2 regions of the Komagataeibacter sp. FNDCR2 genome follow, and region 1 is predicted to be linked to the other one. Evidence: predicted binding sites of a transcription regulator. Region 1 holds the regulator's gene; the other holds the start of a gene.

Region 1 (7,837 bases):
GGCGAACATGCCGACAATCCCATCGATATTCAGGAATTCATGATCCAGCCCGTTGGCGCGCCCACCGTCACGGATGCGATCCGCATGGGATCGGAAATCTTCGCCCAGCTCAAGAAAAGCCTGTCCGGCGCGGGTTACAACACCAATGTGGGCGATGAAGGCGGCTTTGCCCCGGCGCTCAAATCGGCCGATGAGGCGCTGGGCTTCATGATGCGCGCGGTCGAGGCCGCTGGCTACAAACCCGGAGATGACGTGACCTTCGCCCTCGATTGCGCCGCGACCGAGTTCTACAGGGACGGACGTTACGACCTGAAGGGCGAAGGCAAGACGCTGGATGCCGCGGGCATGATCGCCTATCTGGCCGATCTCGCGGCGCGCTATCCCATCGTCTCGATCGAGGACGGACTGGCGGAAGACGACTGGGAAGGCTGGGCGGAACTGACCGCCAACCTGGGCGGCAAGCTGCAACTGGTGGGTGACGACCTGTTCGTGACCAACCCCGACCGCCTGCGCCGGGGCATCAAGGCGGGTGTGGCCAATTCGCTGCTGGTCAAGGTCAACCAGATCGGCACGCTGAGCGAAACGCTCGAAGCGGTGCAGATGGCCCAGCACGCGGGCTACACCGCCGTCATGAGCCACCGTTCGGGCGAGACGGAAGACAGCACCATCGCCGATCTGGCTGTGGCGACGAATTGCGGGCAGATCAAGACCGGCTCGCTGTCGCGTTCGGACCGCACCGCGAAATACAACCAGTTGATCCGTATTGAAAACGAGCTGGCCACGGCGGCCCGCTATGCCGGGCGTACCATCCTGAAGAACGGGTGATGTGGTTCTGGCCGGGCGGGCTGGTCCCGTCCGGCCACGATGATGGTGGTGCGTGGCGGGGGTAGGACGATATGCGATTTGGCAGGTTTGTAAGGCGTGTGGTGCGGGCGACGTTGCCCCCTGCCCTGTTTATCGGGCTTACGGCCTATTTTGGCTGGAACGTCATGCGGGGCGAGCATGGGCTGCACAGCTACGCGGCGCAACTGCACCTGATGGACGAAGCCCGTTCCGCGCAGAAGGACGCCCAGACGGAACAGGATGTCTGGCTACGTCGCGTGCGCGGCCTGAAGGAAGGCGCGCTTGATGCCGACCTGCTTGATGAACGTGCGCGCACCATGCAGAATCTCGCCCGGCAGGACGAGATTGTCGTGCCCTATGCCGAGCATGACCATCTTTACTGACCCTGCCCCGCCCGATCATGCGGATACGAAAAAACCCCGGTCGTTTCCGCCGGGGTTTTTTCGTATCCGCCGGAGCGGAAGGTTATTTGATCTTCGCTTCGCGGAAGGTCACGTGCTTGCGCGCAACGGGGTCGTACTTGCGCATTTCCATCTTGCCGGTCTGGGCACGGGCATTCTTCTTGGTGACATAGAAGTAGCCGGTATCCGCCGTGGAAACGAGCTTGATCTGAATGGTGTTGGTCTTTGCCATGATATCCTCAGCACTGCTCCGCCGCTGCTGGAACATTCAGGTGCGGCAGTGGTTCAAGTTGGCGGAAAATGCGCATACACAAGGCCTAGGTCAAGCACCCAGTTTCATTTTTCTGCTTAAATTCGTACGGAACGGGTAAAAAAGGAGTGCATTGCACGATGTTGAGTGTCTCGGAAGCGCGCGAGCGGATTCTCGACGGGGTTTCCCCCCTCCCGGCGGAGGTCGTGGCCCTGACGGATGCCTGCGGCCGTGTCACCGCCGCGCCGGTCGTGGCGCGCCTGTCCAATCCCCCGGCGGATGTCTCGTCCATGGATGGCTACGCCGTGCGCGCGATCGACCTGGCGGGGGCGGGCACCACACTCACCTGCATTGCCGAGGCTCCGGCCGGCCATCCCGCCGCCGTTACCATCGGGCCAGGCCAGTGCGCGCGCGTGTTTACCGGCAGTGTCATGCCTGCGGGCGCCGATGCGGTGCTGATACAGGAAAACGTGCGGGCCGAGGGAACGACCGTCACGACAGGCCACGTGCTGGCGCCCGGAACCTATGTGCGCCGTAAGGGGCAGGACTTCACGGCGGGGAAAACGGTCATTCCCGCGGGCCGCAGGCTGTCCGCGCGCGACATCGGCCTTGCGGCGGGGGCGAACCACGCATGGTTGCAGGTGACGCGCCGCCCGCGCGTGGCCATTGCCGCCACGGGTGATGAACTGCTCCTGCCCGGCAGCGGGGCCGGGCCGGGGCAGATCGCCAATTCCAGCACGCCCATGCTGGCGGCCCTGCTGCGCATGGCGGGCGCACAACCAGTGGTGCTGCCGGTGCTGCGCGATGACATGGCCGATCTTGCCGGTCTTGAGCGTATGGTGGATGGCGTGGATATGCTCATGACCACCGGCGGCGCGAGCGTGGGCAGCCATGACCTTGTGCGGCGGGGGCTGGAACAGGTCGGGCTGAAGACGGATTTCTGGAAAATCGCCATCCGGCCGGGCCGTCCGCTTATGTTCGGCCATCTGGGCCGCCTGCCGTTTCTTGGCCTGCCGGGCAACCCGGTGGCGGCTTTTGTCTGTACGGTGGTGTTCGTGCTTCCGGCCCTGCGGCGCATGGCGGGGCTGGAGACAGCGGTCGAGTCTCCCACGCAGGCCGTGCTGGGCAGGGATCTGCCCGAAAATGACCGGCGCATGGATTACATGCGCGCCAGCCTGAGCCATGATGCACGGGGGCGGCTGGTGGCGAACCCCTTTCCCGTTCAGGACTCGGCCATGCTGCACGTACTGGCGCAAAGCCAGGCGCTGGTGGTGCGCGCGCCCCACGCGCCCCCGGCCCGGGCGGGGGAGAGCTGCGACATCATCCGTCTGGATCAGCTTCAGGCATAGGCGCTAATGCCGGTTGACGGGGTGTATGGAACCAATATAGAACATGAAGGCAGGTTTTGGGTTTGTTCCATCACATTTCAGGTCCGGCAGACTGCCCGCGGCAAAAGGACATGTGCCATGCTTACAAAAAAACAACATGAGCTTTTGCTGTTTATCGACGGCCATCTGCGCAGCACGGGTTTTTCCCCGTCTTTCGATGAAATGAAGGATGCGCTGGGCCTGCGTTCAAAATCCGGCATCCACCGGCTCATTTCCGCGCTGGAGGAACGGGGCTTCCTCCACCGCCGTCACCATCGCGCCCGTGCGCTTGAAATCCTGCGCCTGCCCGATATCGAGCCACCGCCCGTGCGCAAGCCCACCGATTCGCTTCCCACACCCCCACAGACACCCCCCGCCGCGATGCTGGCGAAACTGGTCGAACTGCCATTCGTGGGCCGTATCGCGGCCGGCGCCCCGATCGAGGCGATCAATACCGCGACCACCCATATTACCGTTCCGGCGGATATGCTGGGCCGGGCCAGTGGCCATTACGCACTGGAGGTCAGTGGGGATTCGATGGAGGAAGCCGGGATACTCGATGGCGATACGGTCATCATCCGTGACCAGCGGCAGGCCAATGATGGCCAGATCGTGGTGGCCCTGATCGACGGGCAGGAAGTCACGCTCAAGCGCCTGCGCCATGAGGGCGATGACATTGCGCTGATCCCGGCCAACAGCCGGTATGAAACCCGTGTCCTGCCCGCGCGGCGGGTCAGCATCCAGGGCACGCTGGCCGGGCTGATCCGGCGTTACTGAACCTGTGGCCCGACAATGTCATCCCATGATGGCAGGCGGGCCGCCAGGCTGGCCACCGCGTCCGGCCCCATGGGGGCGAGTGGTGGAAACTGGGCCAGAATACGGACCCGGCCATGGCGTTCGATGGCCGCGCGCCCGATGGGTTCGGGGGGGCCGTTCAGGATCACCCCCGCCACCCGCAGGCCGCGTGCACGCAGTGCGGCAAGGCTGAGCAGGGTATGGTTGATGGTGCCGAGCTGGCTGCGGGCCACCAGCACCACAGGCAGGGCCAGACGGACCATGAGGTCGATCATCAGGTAATCCCGGGCAATTGGCACGAACACCCCCCCGGCCCCTTCCACCACCAGTGGACCCCGCGCCGCGTCATGGGGGGGCATGGTTATGCTGGCCGGATCGATGCGGGCATGGACGTGACGGGCCGCATCCTCGGGGGAGAGCGAGGCCCCGAACGTCGCGGCGGGCGGATAGATCGGCCCGTCCCCCTGCCCCAACAGATGGCGCAGCGTCGCGCTGTCGGAAGGGGCGTCGTCCGTTCCGCTTTGCAGCGGTTTCCAGTACGCCGCCCCCAGGGCACGCACCAGCGCGGCGGCGCTGACGGTCTTGCCCACATCCGTATCCGTGCCGGTCACGAACAGGCCGGGCCAGAGGGAACGGCGGAACACGCCATAGGCGACATGGTAGGAAATGGCCAGCGGCCCTTCCGTCCGCGCCGCTGTCAGCACCCGGCGCAACTGGCCGCCCGTGGCGGGGGGGTGGTCGGTATGGGTGGCGCCTATGGTGCGTAGCTCGCGCACGAAATCCAGCGGGGAAGCCGGAACATCCACAATCTCCGCCTCCTGCCACAGCCCCGCGCCGCAGGTCGGCCATTCACCCTGAAGGGTGTCGAGCGTGGGATAGGCGGGCATGGGGCACGCCAGCCCCGCACGCGCATAGGCCGCGCGCCATTGCCGGAAGCTGTCCGCGCCAAGTGTCGCGAACGCCATCCGCCCGCCCGGCGCCAGACGTGACGCCAGAAGGCGCAGGGTGCGCGCGCGTTGCCCGAACCATTGCATGGCCAGGCTGGAGCAGATCAGGTCGAACGGGCCGGTCAGGTCCGGCGCTTCGGCATCCATGGGGTGCAGGACAAGCCGGCTGTCATGGGGCATCCGGCGCGCCAGACGTTCCAGCATGCGCGGTGCGATGTCGGTGGCGGTGATATGCGCGTGGGGAAAAAGCCGCCGTAATTCCCGGGTCAGGAAGCCGGTGCCGCAGCCTGTTTCCAGAATGCGCAGCGGGGCGTCTGGCGCGTGGCAGGCGGCTATGCGGCGCGCCAGTTCGGCGGCGGCGATGCGCTGGACGCGGGCGGCCTGCTCATAATCCTGCGCCGCGTCGAAACGGGCGGCGATGTGGTCCTTGCGCGTCATGGTGCGGTGATCCGTTGGCTCATGGTCCTGATAATGCGGGCACAGGTCCCGGGGTGGGTAAGCGGCAGCAGGTGCCCCCCTTCCAGCCAGTGGATCGGTGTCCCGCCCCCTGCCGGGAAACTGGCCCGTGTCAGGGCGGGCGGCGCTATGGCGTCCTGCGTTCCGGCAACGGCCTGTACGGGGCATGCCGCCCCGCTCAGGTCATTCGTGCAATCCATATCCATCAGGGCCCGCAGGCCCGCTTCCAGTCGCGTGCTTTCAATATGGGGGGGGAGTGGTGATTCAATGCCCGCGCGCTGGCGGAAACTGTGCAGCAGCCCTTCAGGCGCGCGCAGCAGGCCCTGCCGCATGCGTTCGATCACGCGCCGGGGGATCCCGTCGGGAAAACCGGGCGCGGCCCCGAACCGGCTGAACCCGTTGAACAGGAGCAGCCCCCGGCATAGCGGGCCGTGATGGCGCAGGAGCCACAGGGCGCCAAGCGAGTGGCCAACCCCGATATAGGGCCGATCAGGCAGGACCATGTCCGCCCGTGCGCTGAAAAAGCCGAAATCGAGCGCCTGCGTGCGCCATGGCCCAAGGGCCGTGCGTGTCGCCTGCCAGAAGGTGTGGTCAAAGGCCCAGCCATGTACGAACGCGATGGGCAGCGCGGCGGGCATGGTCACGGGCACGCCCGCAGGGCGGCGGGAATGGCGGTGGCAAGCTGGTCGATCATGGCATCGGTATGCGCCGCACTCAGCGCAAGGCGGATGCGGCTGGCGTTGGGCGGCACGGTCGGGGGGCGGATGGCGGTGGCGAGGATGCCGTGGTCTTCAAGGCTGGCCGCGAAAGCCAGCGCGCGGGCGGCCTCCCCCATCACGACCGGGACGATCTGCGTGGTCGAGGGATCGGGCGACAGGCCACACGCGCGTACCGTACTGCGGATATGGTCCGCATTACGGGCCAGCCGCGCGCGTTCGGCGTCGAGCGTGGGCAGCAGTTCCACGGCGGCATCCATCGCGCCCAGTACCGCCGGTGGCGGCGCGGTGGTGAACACGAAGCCCGAACAGGCATTGACCAGCCAGTCGCACAGCGCCCGCGATCCGGCGACGAACGCCCCGAAGCCGCCCAGCGCCTTGCTGAACGTGCCCATCACAAGGTCCACCTCATGCCCCGCGCACAGGCCACGGCCCTGCGGTCCCAGCACGCCGGTGGCATGGGCTTCATCCACATAGGTAAATGCGCCATGTGCGCGGGCGATGGCGCAGAGCCTGCCGATGTCGGTGCGGTCGCCGTCCATGCTGAACACGCTTTCGGTCACGATCACCCGCATTCCCGGTTGCGCCGCATGCTGCGCCAGCAGGCTGTCCAGATGGGCAAGGTCGTTATGGCGGAAACGGATCTGGCGCACACCAGCCGCCATGCAGCCATGGTGCAGGCTGGCGTGGTTCAGCCGGTCGGTAAACACAAGGGGGCGCGTACCCTGCTCCGCCGCAAGTTTGAGCAACGCCGCCAGAACCGAGGCATTGGCCTGCCAGCCACTGGCCAGCAGCAGGGCCGCCTCGGTCCCCTTGAACGTGGCCAGCCGTTTTTCCACGGCCATATGCTGCGCGCTGGTGCCGGTGACAAGGCGCGACGCGCCCGCGCCGGTCCCCGCCTCATGCAACCACTGTGCGGCGCGGGCGGCAAGGAGCGGATGGTGGGACAGGCCCAGATAATCATTGGAAGAGAAATTGACCAGTTCCCGGCCATCGCGCACAACCATGGCCGCGCCCACATGGCGCACCGGCCGCAGCACGCGCCGGGTATGAAGCTGCGCCATCTGGTGTAGCGCGGTCTGGAAAATCGGATCGAAACGGGCCATGAAGCGCATTCTCCTGCCGGAGCATGCCGCCCCGGTCAATCCCGCCAACGCAATATGACGGAGACAGCCCATGTGTGGACCCGACTGGCTGGAACAGGGCATGAACCATGTCTGGCTCCCCTACAGCCAGATGCGCACGGCCCTGCCGCCCCTGCCCGCTGAAAGTACGCGCGGGTGCACCATCACGCTGGCCGACGGGTCGGAACTGGTGGATGGCATCGCATCGTGGTGGACGGCCTGCCATGGCTATAACCATCCGCATATCCGCGCGGCGGTGGCAGCCCAACTGGAGCGTATGCCCCATGTCATGTTTGGCGGTCTGGTCAACGAACCCGCGCTGACACTGGCCACGCGGCTGGCCAGCATGCTGCCCGGTGATCTGGAGCGGGTATTTTTTACCGATTCCGGTTCCGTCGCAGTTGAGGTCGCGATGAAAATGGCCATCCAGTACTGGCTCAACCGTGGTCAGGCGGGGCGGACAAGGCTGGTCGCCTTCCGTGGCGGCTACCATGGCGATACGATGGCCTCCATGGCCGTGTGCGACCCGGAGGAAGGGATGCACAGCCTGTATCAGGGCGCGCTGCCGGAACATTTCATTGCGGACCTGCCGGTCGATGATGCCCGCGCGCACGCGCTTGATACCCTGCTGGAGCAGTCGGGCAACAGGATCGCCGCCATTATTGTCGAGCCCCTGGTGCAGGGCGCGGGCGGCATGCTGTTCCATTCGCCCGATGTCCTGCGCAGGCTGCGCGACCTTGCGGACCGGCACGGCGTGCTGCTGATACTGGATGAGATTTTTACCGGCTTTGGCCGCACCGGCACCATGTTCGCCTGTGAGCAGGCCGGGATCGTGCCCGACATCATCACCCTGTCCAAGGCGCTGACCGGGGGAACGATGGCGCTGGCGGCGACGGTTGCCCGCCGGCATGTGTTCGAGGCCTTCCTGTCGGATAACC
Region 2 (7,837 bases), 530 kb from region 1:
ACCTGCTTGGAGTCGCGGCCCTTCCCTTTCATCTCATGATTTCGTTTACAGGTGCCGTCACGCTGGCATCCCTGCTGCTGCCATGGACCACGCAGGCCGTGTACTGGCATGATGAAATGGCATCCTACGCGGAACTGAACCCGGCCCTGTATTCCCGCCCCGCCAGCGGACAGCCGGGACATCTTGTGCCCATCCTTCCCCTGATCCAGACGGCGAACAGACATTTCATGGAGACGGGTATTGCACAGATCTATGTCTTCAATCCGTCTGATCGCGCCGCCCTTGTCACGTTCATTTCCGGCAATGACCAGACGGTCAGCACATCTGCCCGGATCATGACTTTTGACGGTATGACAGGGCAACTTCTGAACGAGCATATCGAAACGAGACCTGTCGTCAGGCTTTATACATTTCTCTACGGCCTGCATGTTGCACGCTTTGCACCGACGATAACACGTGGACTCTATTTTTTGTCTGGCCTGGCCCTCGCCGCCGTTATCGGTAGCGGGATGCACCTATGGGCCATCAAGCGCCTGCGCCAGCGGCCCCATTTCGGGCACCTGATCGTCAGCCGCCTGAATGTTGGAATCCTGACAGGAACACCCCTGGCTTTTGCGACCTATTTTCTGGCCAATCGGTTTATTCCTGTCACCATAGGCGATAGGTCCGGCTACGAATTACGATCCGTTTTTGTGGTATGGGCCCTGACTCTTGTCTTTGCCCTTGTGCGGCGATCCGCCCGTGCATGGCCAGACCTTCTAGGTAGCAATGCACTGGGCTGCCTTGCCATCGCCCTGCTCGGCATGCCGTGGACGAATGCTGTAACGTCTGGCACGAGTGTGATTACGTTCGGCCTGGCCGGGGCTTTCGCGTATGCTGCCTTGCGGTCGGGACGGCAGGCATGATGGATACGGCTATCATATGTGGGCAATGTGCCATGTTGTTCCTGGCCATGGGATCTGTACGGGGTAGGGGCATATTTTTTCGCAAAACAGTAACACCTCTCTCGTGTCGATGCTTTCGAATGACAGGAATCATACTGCTTGGCCTAAGCTTTTTCCTCCAGATACATGCAGTAAAAACACTAGTGATTGCGATAATAAACTGGACTGCACTGACCAGTATTGAAATCATACTGGCAGCACTCTCCTGCACAATTATGAATAATATTAAAAATTCCAATTCTTCCACTGGTTCACAGCAGACTTGTAACGGGCGTGTGCCAGTCAAGAAGTAATTATGAATCACCCCAATATTTTAGGGTCTGTTAGGTCTTTATATATTCTGCTGTAGCGGCGATGAAGATGACGGAAAGGAAGGATACTGCTGTCTTCTTATATCGGGTCGCGACAGCCCGCCACTCCTTGAGCCTTGCCCACGGATTTTCGACTAGGCTCAGGACCTATTAATTTGTTGAATTGAGCTGAGTTTCATGATTCACAGGCATTCGGGAGGATGAGCCTGTGAGTGATGTGTTTTTGCTGTCTGAGAGCCAGATGGAGAGAATTACCCCGTATTTTCCTCTGGCTCACGGAGTCCCACGCGTGGATGACCGGCGTGTTCTGAGCGGGATCGTTTATGTGATCCGCAACGGCCTTCTGTGGAAAGACGCCCCGAAAGCGTATGGTCCGCACAAGACTTTGTATAATCGCTTCATCCGGTGGAGCCGCCTGGGTGTCTTTGACAGGATCTTCGTCGCCCTGACAGAACAGGCTGGCCGTTCAAAGCGCCTGATGATCGATGCAACACATCTCAAGGCGCACCGGACATCGGCGTCCCTGCTCAAAAAGGGGCTTTTTCCCGCCATATCGGACGGACAAAAGGCGGCCTGAACTCAAAACTCCATGCCGTGTGCGATGGTCTGGGCTGGCCTGTCCGCCTTCATCTGACTGCGGGACAGGTCAGTGACTTCAGAGGCGCAGACGTGCTTCTGGCAGTTCTCCCCGACGAGACAGAAGAAGTCATCGGGGACAGAGGCTATGACAGCAACCGGATCAGGTTATCGCTTGCAGAACGCAATATCAGTGCTTGTATCCCCCCGAAAAAGAACCGGAAATCAAAGCCGCCTTACAACTGGCATCTGTATAAAAAGCGTCATCTGATCGAAAACATGTTCGCAAAGCTGAAAGACTGGCGACGTGTGGCGACCAGATACGACCGCTGCGCTCATACATTCATGTCTGCAATCCACATCGCAGCAAGCTTCATCTTCTATCTTAAGGAATGAGTCCTGAGCCTAAAGTGGACCTTCGTCTTACCCCATAGCGGTCACTCTGAAGGAGGCGACTCTTCGACACGGACCAACAAACCATTCGGGAGAGGCCGCTGAAGCCGCAAAGCCTCAGCCACCGGGGCGTTCATCCACACATCCAGCTCATCCGGCCGCGTCAGAATGACGGGCATGGCCTTCGGATGGATCGCGCCCACTTCCCTGTTGGCTTCCGTGGTCAGAAACCCGTACAGATCATCTGTCGTCTCGCCGTCGGCCAGTTTCCGCACCGATGTCCACCGGCACCAGATCCCGGCAAAAAAAGCCAACTGCTCACCATCGCTGCGAGCAAACCACACAGGCCGCGATTTCCCGTCGGGCAGATGCTCGGGTTCCGAGAACGCCGTCAACGGGACCAGGCAGCGATGCACCACGCCTTCCCATCGCTTCCACCATGTCGAGGTCGGATTGCGGATGTTTGTGACTCCGCGATCGACCTTATGCCCCCTGAGATAGCCGGGCGGTGTCGGCATGCCCCAGCGCGCCATGACCAGTTCACGTCCGTTTTCTCCGTTCCGCACGACAGGCGCCATCGTGTTCGGCCAGATCTCGGGCAGCGACTGCAAATTGCCCGTGCGATCCTCAAGAACTTTCGCGATCTCGCGGATTGCCTGCGGGTTCGAGGTCATGGAATAGAGATTGCACATCCGTGTTGCTTCCTTACGACCACATGCCGCGCAGACGGGCCGCCATGTCGATCCGCACCGACTTCACCGCCTCCTGCCGGGCCTGCTCTTCCGGCTTCACAACCGGCCACGACAAAGCCTCAAACAGGGGCAGCATGTCCCGGTCGATGAAACGGGTGCGTGAGGCATAGACATGCCTGTCACCCCTGCTGTGCTGGCCATGCACATAGAAGCGCTGCGGCACCATGATATCGAGACTGTCTTTCGCCCGCGTCATGGCGACGTAGAGCAGGCGGCGCTCTTCCTCGATGTCATCCTGCTCGCCGGTGGCCAGATCGGATGGAATGCAGCCGTCCACCGCATTCATGACGAACACATTCTTCCATTCCTGCCCCTTGGCGGAGTGAATGGTCGAGAGGATCAGATAATCCTCATCCAGCAACGGCACGCCGGCCTGGTCGGACGTGGCATCCGGCGGATCCAGCGTCAGCTCGGTCAGGAATTTTTCCCGTGACGGATAGCCGCCGGCGATCTGCTCCAGTTGCACCAGATCGGCCAGACGGGCGGAGGCGTCCTCGTGCAGTCGCTCCAGATGCGGCTCATACCAGTAACGCACGGCCGCAATCTCGCCCGGCCAGCCGACCTGATGGCTGTCCAGCGCCGTCAGCATAGTCACGAAACCCGTCCAGGCCTCGCCGCTGCGCTGCGGGGCTTTGATATCCTTCAACGCCTCGAAGGGATGGGCACTCTCGCCCATCGTGTCCAGCACGCGCCGGGCCGAACCCGGCCCCACCCCCGGCAGAAGCTGCAGGACCCGGAAGCCCGCGATGCGGTCGCGCGGGTTCTGGGCAAAACGCAGTAGAGCCAGCACATCCTTCACATGCGCACAGTCGATAAACTTCAGGCCGCCGAACTTCACGAACGGGATGTTGCGCCGGGTCAGTTCCACCTCCAGCGTGCCGCTGTGGTGCGAAGCCCGGAACAGCACCGCCTGCTGCTTCATCGGCGTGCCGGCCTCCCGCTCTTCCAGCACACGATCCGCGATATAGGCTCAGGACCTATTAATTTATTGAACTGAGTGGGATATTGTGATTCACAGGCTTACCGAAGGAGGTGAGGCTGTGAGTGAGGTATTTTTGCTATCTGAGAGCCAGATGGAGCGGATTGCGCCATTTTTCCCTCTGGCACACGGAGTCCCACGCGTGGATGACCGGCGTGTTCTGAGCGGGATCGTTTATGTGATCCGCAACGGTCTTCAGTGGAAAGACACCCCGAAAGCGTATGGTCCGCACAAGACTTTGTATAATCGCTTCATCCGGTGGAGCCGCCTGGGCGTCTTTGACCGGATCTTCGTCGCCCTGACAGAACAGGCCGGCCGTTCGAAGCGCCTGATGATCGATGCGACACATCTCAAAGCGCACCGGACATCGGCGTCCCTGCTCAAAAAAGGGCTTTTCCCCGCTATATCGGACGGACAAAAGGCGGCCTGAACTCAAAACTCCATGCCGTGTGCGATGGTCTGGGCCGGCCTGTCCGCCTTCATCTGACTGCGGGACAGGTCAGTGACTTCAGAGGCGCAGACGTGCTTCTGGCAGTTCTCCCCGACGAGACAGAAGAAGTCATCGGGGACAGAGGCTATGACAGCAACCGGATCAGGTTATCGCTTGCAGAACGCAATATCAGTGCTTGTATCCCCCCGAAAAAGAACCGGAAATCAAAGCCGCCTTACAACTGGCATCTGTATAAAAAGCGTCATCTGATCGAAAACATGTTCGCAAAGCTGAAAGACTGGCGACGTGTGGCGACCAGATACGACCGCTGCGCTCATACATTCATGTCTGCAATCCACATCGCAGCAAGCTTCATCTTCTATCTTAAGGAATGAGTCCTGAGCCTAGTTCGCTTGGGCCGTGTCATCCCGGATGGTGACCAGTCGCGGCTTTTCATCCGAGGTGCGCTCGGTCCATAGATCCTTGGTGAACCGCTCGGCCGCTTCGCCAATGACGGCGTTGGCGGCATCCAGAATGGGCTTTGTCGAGCGATAGTTCCGGTCCAGCGTCACGACGCGCGCCGGGGGATCGAAAGACGCCGGAAAATCGAGGATGTTGCGCACGGTCGCCGCCCGAAAAGCGTATATGCTCTGGGCGTCGTCGCCCACCACCGTAAGGCCCCGTCCATCCGGTTTCATTCCGAGCAGGATATCCGCCTGCAACCGGTTCGTGTCCTGATATTCGTCGACCAGTACATGATCCCATTTGCTGCCGATATCAGCGGCCAGAACCGGATCGCTGACCATCTGTGCCCAGCACAGCAGCAGATCGTCATAATCCAGCACGCCCTGCTCCTGCTTCGCCGTGACATAGCCTGCAAAGAGCTGCTTCAGCTGCGCTTCCCAGCCCGCGCACCACGGATAGTGCTTCATCAGCACATCGGCGAGCGGTGCGCCCGAGTTCACCACACGGGAATAAATGGCAAGGCACGTGCCCTTGCCGGGAAACCGCTTCTCGGTTTTCGAAAACCCCAGATCATGCCGGATCAGATTCATCAGATCAGCGGAATCTTCCCGGTCATGGATCGAAAAGGCCGGATCCATGCCGATCTGCTGGGCATATTCCCGCAGCAACCGGGCACCGATGGAATGAAACGTCCCCGCCCAGGCCAGCGCATCGGCCAGTGGGCCGGCCTTGTCTCCGAGCACCGTTTTGCAGATCCGCTCCACGCGCCGCGTCATCTCGACACTGGCCCGACGCGAGAAGGTTAGCAGCAAAATGCGGCGCGGATCGGCGCCCGATGCGATCAGATGCGCGACCCGATGGGCCAGCGTGTTGGTCTTGCCCGATCCGGCACCGGCGATGACCAGCAGCGGGGATGAATCCGCGATGCCTGCCGAGACTCCGGTCCCGTGCGTGACGGCCTGTCGCTGCGCGTCATTCAGACGGGACAGATAATCGTCGCCGTTCGGGATGGGAGAAGTCTCTGAATTCAATTCCTTAAGGTACCTTCACCAATAATTCCGGGTGGTTATGTGCCCTGCATCATGCCTGAGGCGGTGCGAATTTGCATTGACTTCCATCGCTGCATCAGAACGAATCACGAACATATAATCATGAAATGCACCTGCACAAGGGACATCGAGCCGTGAAATGACTGCTGAAACCCATAAAAAACCTGGTCTGGAGACGCTTCGGGCCGCGATCAGCCGTCTCGAAGGGCATAGCGACCGACGCAGAAAGGTAATGCCCTTTGGCGTGCGCGAGATCGATGCGCGTCTGCCCGGTGGCGGGCTGGCTCTGGGCGCTCTGCACGAGGTGGCGGGCGGCGGGAATGACGCCCTGCACAGTGCGGCGGCCGGACAGTTCTGCGCCGGCATTGCCGCGCGCACGCGTGGCAAGGTGCTGTGGATCGTCACCCGCCAGGATGTGTTCGCCCCTTCCCTGAAACAGGTGGGTCTTTCCGCCCGGCGGACGATCTATGTCGAAGCACGCTCGGACGTCGATGTGCTTGCCTGTTTCGAGGAAGGACTGCGGCATGGAGGCCTCGGGGCCGTTGTCGCCGAGGTGGCGCGTCTGTCCATGACCGCCTCACGTCGCCTGCAACTGGCGGCCGAGACATCCGGCTCCCTCGGCATCGCGATCAGGCGCTGGCGGCGACAGACGGATGCGGCGGATTTCGGTCAGCCAACGGCTTCTGTCACCCGCTGGCGAGTTTCGGTTCTGCCGTCCGTGCCGCTGCCGGTTCCCGGTGTGGGAAGACCGCGCTGGCTGCTGGAACTGATCCGCGCCCGCGCAGGCGAATGTGCCGATTTTGAAGTGGAGGCCTGTGATGGCAAGGGTCGTCTCTCTTTACCTGCCGCTCTGGCCGACGGATCGGATCAGGAAACGGCTGGGCAAAGACGCGCCAGCGCCTGAGGTGCCGCTCGCACTGGCCGGTCGTGAAGGGCGACGACGGGTCGTGCTGTCGGTCGATCTCGCCGCCCGCAAGCTGGGGCTGCGTCCCGGGATTCCGGTGGCCAAGGCTCAGGCGCTGTATCCCGATCTGGTGCTGATGGACGCCGATCCCGAACGCGACCGGCTGGGGCTGGAAAAACTCGCCCTGTGGTTCCAGCACAGGGTTGCTCCCATCGTGGCGGTCGACGCCCCGGACGGGCTGGTTCTGGACACGACCGGGGCGGATCATCTGCATGGCGGTGAACTTCCCATGCTCAAGGACATGGTTCATCGCATGGCGGGCGCCGGCTTTCGGGCAAAGGCTGTGGTGGCGGACACATGGGGTGCCGCGCACGCCATAGCCCGCTATGGCCGGGCGCCGATTGCCGTTGTGCCCTCAGGCGAGACCGCTTCCGCGCTGGCCGATCTTCCTCTTGAAGCGCTGCGCCTGCCGGACACGATCATCGATGGACTGGCTACGCTAGGCGTGTCGCGCATCGGCCCCCTGGCCGCCATGCCCTGCGCACCGCTGGCCCTACGGTTCGGACCCGATATCGCCCGCAGGCTGGATCAGGCGTTCGGGCGCATTGGTGAAGCCATCGTGCCAGTCCGCCCTGTCGATCCGGTCGAGGCCAGCCGGAATTTCGCTGAACCTATCGGCGCGGCGGAGACCATTGCCCGTTATATCGGTAAGCTGGTGCTGCTGCTCTGTCAGGGGCTGGACGAACGCGGCCAAGGCGTGCGCCGTCTCGACCTGCTGCTGCATCGCGTCGACAGCCGGACCGAAGCGATCCGGGTGGCCACGGCCATGCCGGTGCGGGACGTCAAACGCCTGACCCGGCTGCTGTGCGAGAAGATCGAGACCATCGATCCGGGGTTCGGCATTGAGCGCATGGTGCTGATTGCCTCTCTGGCTGAACCCATGGACCGGCGGCAGACCGTCTCTTCCCTGATCGCCGAGGAAGAGGCCGATGTGTCCGACCTGATCGACACACTGGCCAACCGTGTCGGCACGC

Evidence for each region. Region 1 encodes LexA, which represses DNA repair genes until DNA is damaged. Its sites were predicted from a motif close to TGTTCTANNTANGTTC; they were not measured.
Region 2: a site for LexA is predicted at 5,979-5,994, ahead of LDL28_RS00805 (ImuA family protein). Genes of this name have one in related genera too.

Annotation. Positions count from the first base shown of each region.
Region 1 covers NZ_JAIWOU010000001.1:688,205-696,041, reverse strand. Annotated here, with positions in the region: gene eno (phosphopyruvate hydratase) at 1-825, shown strand, start outside; gene LDL28_RS03170 (septum formation initiator family protein) at 897-1,226, shown strand; gene rpmG (50S ribosomal protein L33) at 1,309-1,476, opposite strand; gene glp (gephyrin-like molybdotransferase Glp) at 1,635-2,843, shown strand; gene lexA (transcriptional repressor LexA) at 2,961-3,638, shown strand; gene bioD (dethiobiotin synthase) at 3,632-5,041, opposite strand; gene LDL28_RS03145 (alpha/beta fold hydrolase) at 5,038-5,697, opposite strand; gene LDL28_RS03140 (8-amino-7-oxononanoate synthase) at 5,700-6,890, opposite strand; gene LDL28_RS03135 (adenosylmethionine--8-amino-7-oxononanoate transaminase) at 6,952-7,837, shown strand, end outside.
Region 2 covers NZ_JAIWOU010000001.1:161,625-169,461, reverse strand. Annotated here, with positions in the region: gene LDL28_RS00840 (PepSY domain-containing protein) at 1-905, shown strand, start outside; partial or broken gene LDL28_RS00835 (IS5/IS1182 family transposase) at 1,268-1,396, opposite strand; one part of gene LDL28_RS00830 (IS5 family transposase) at 1,464-1,806, shown strand; one part of gene LDL28_RS00830 (IS5 family transposase) at 1,806-2,227, shown strand; gene LDL28_RS00825 (SOS response-associated peptidase) at 2,269-2,916, opposite strand; gene LDL28_RS00820 (3'-5' exonuclease) at 2,930-3,940, opposite strand; one part of gene LDL28_RS00815 (IS5 family transposase) at 4,017-4,350, shown strand; one part of gene LDL28_RS00815 (IS5 family transposase) at 4,350-4,780, shown strand; gene LDL28_RS00810 (ATP-dependent helicase) at 4,790-5,881, opposite strand; gene LDL28_RS00805 (ImuA family protein) at 6,039-6,803, shown strand; partial or broken gene LDL28_RS00800 (Y-family DNA polymerase) at 6,847-7,837, shown strand, end outside.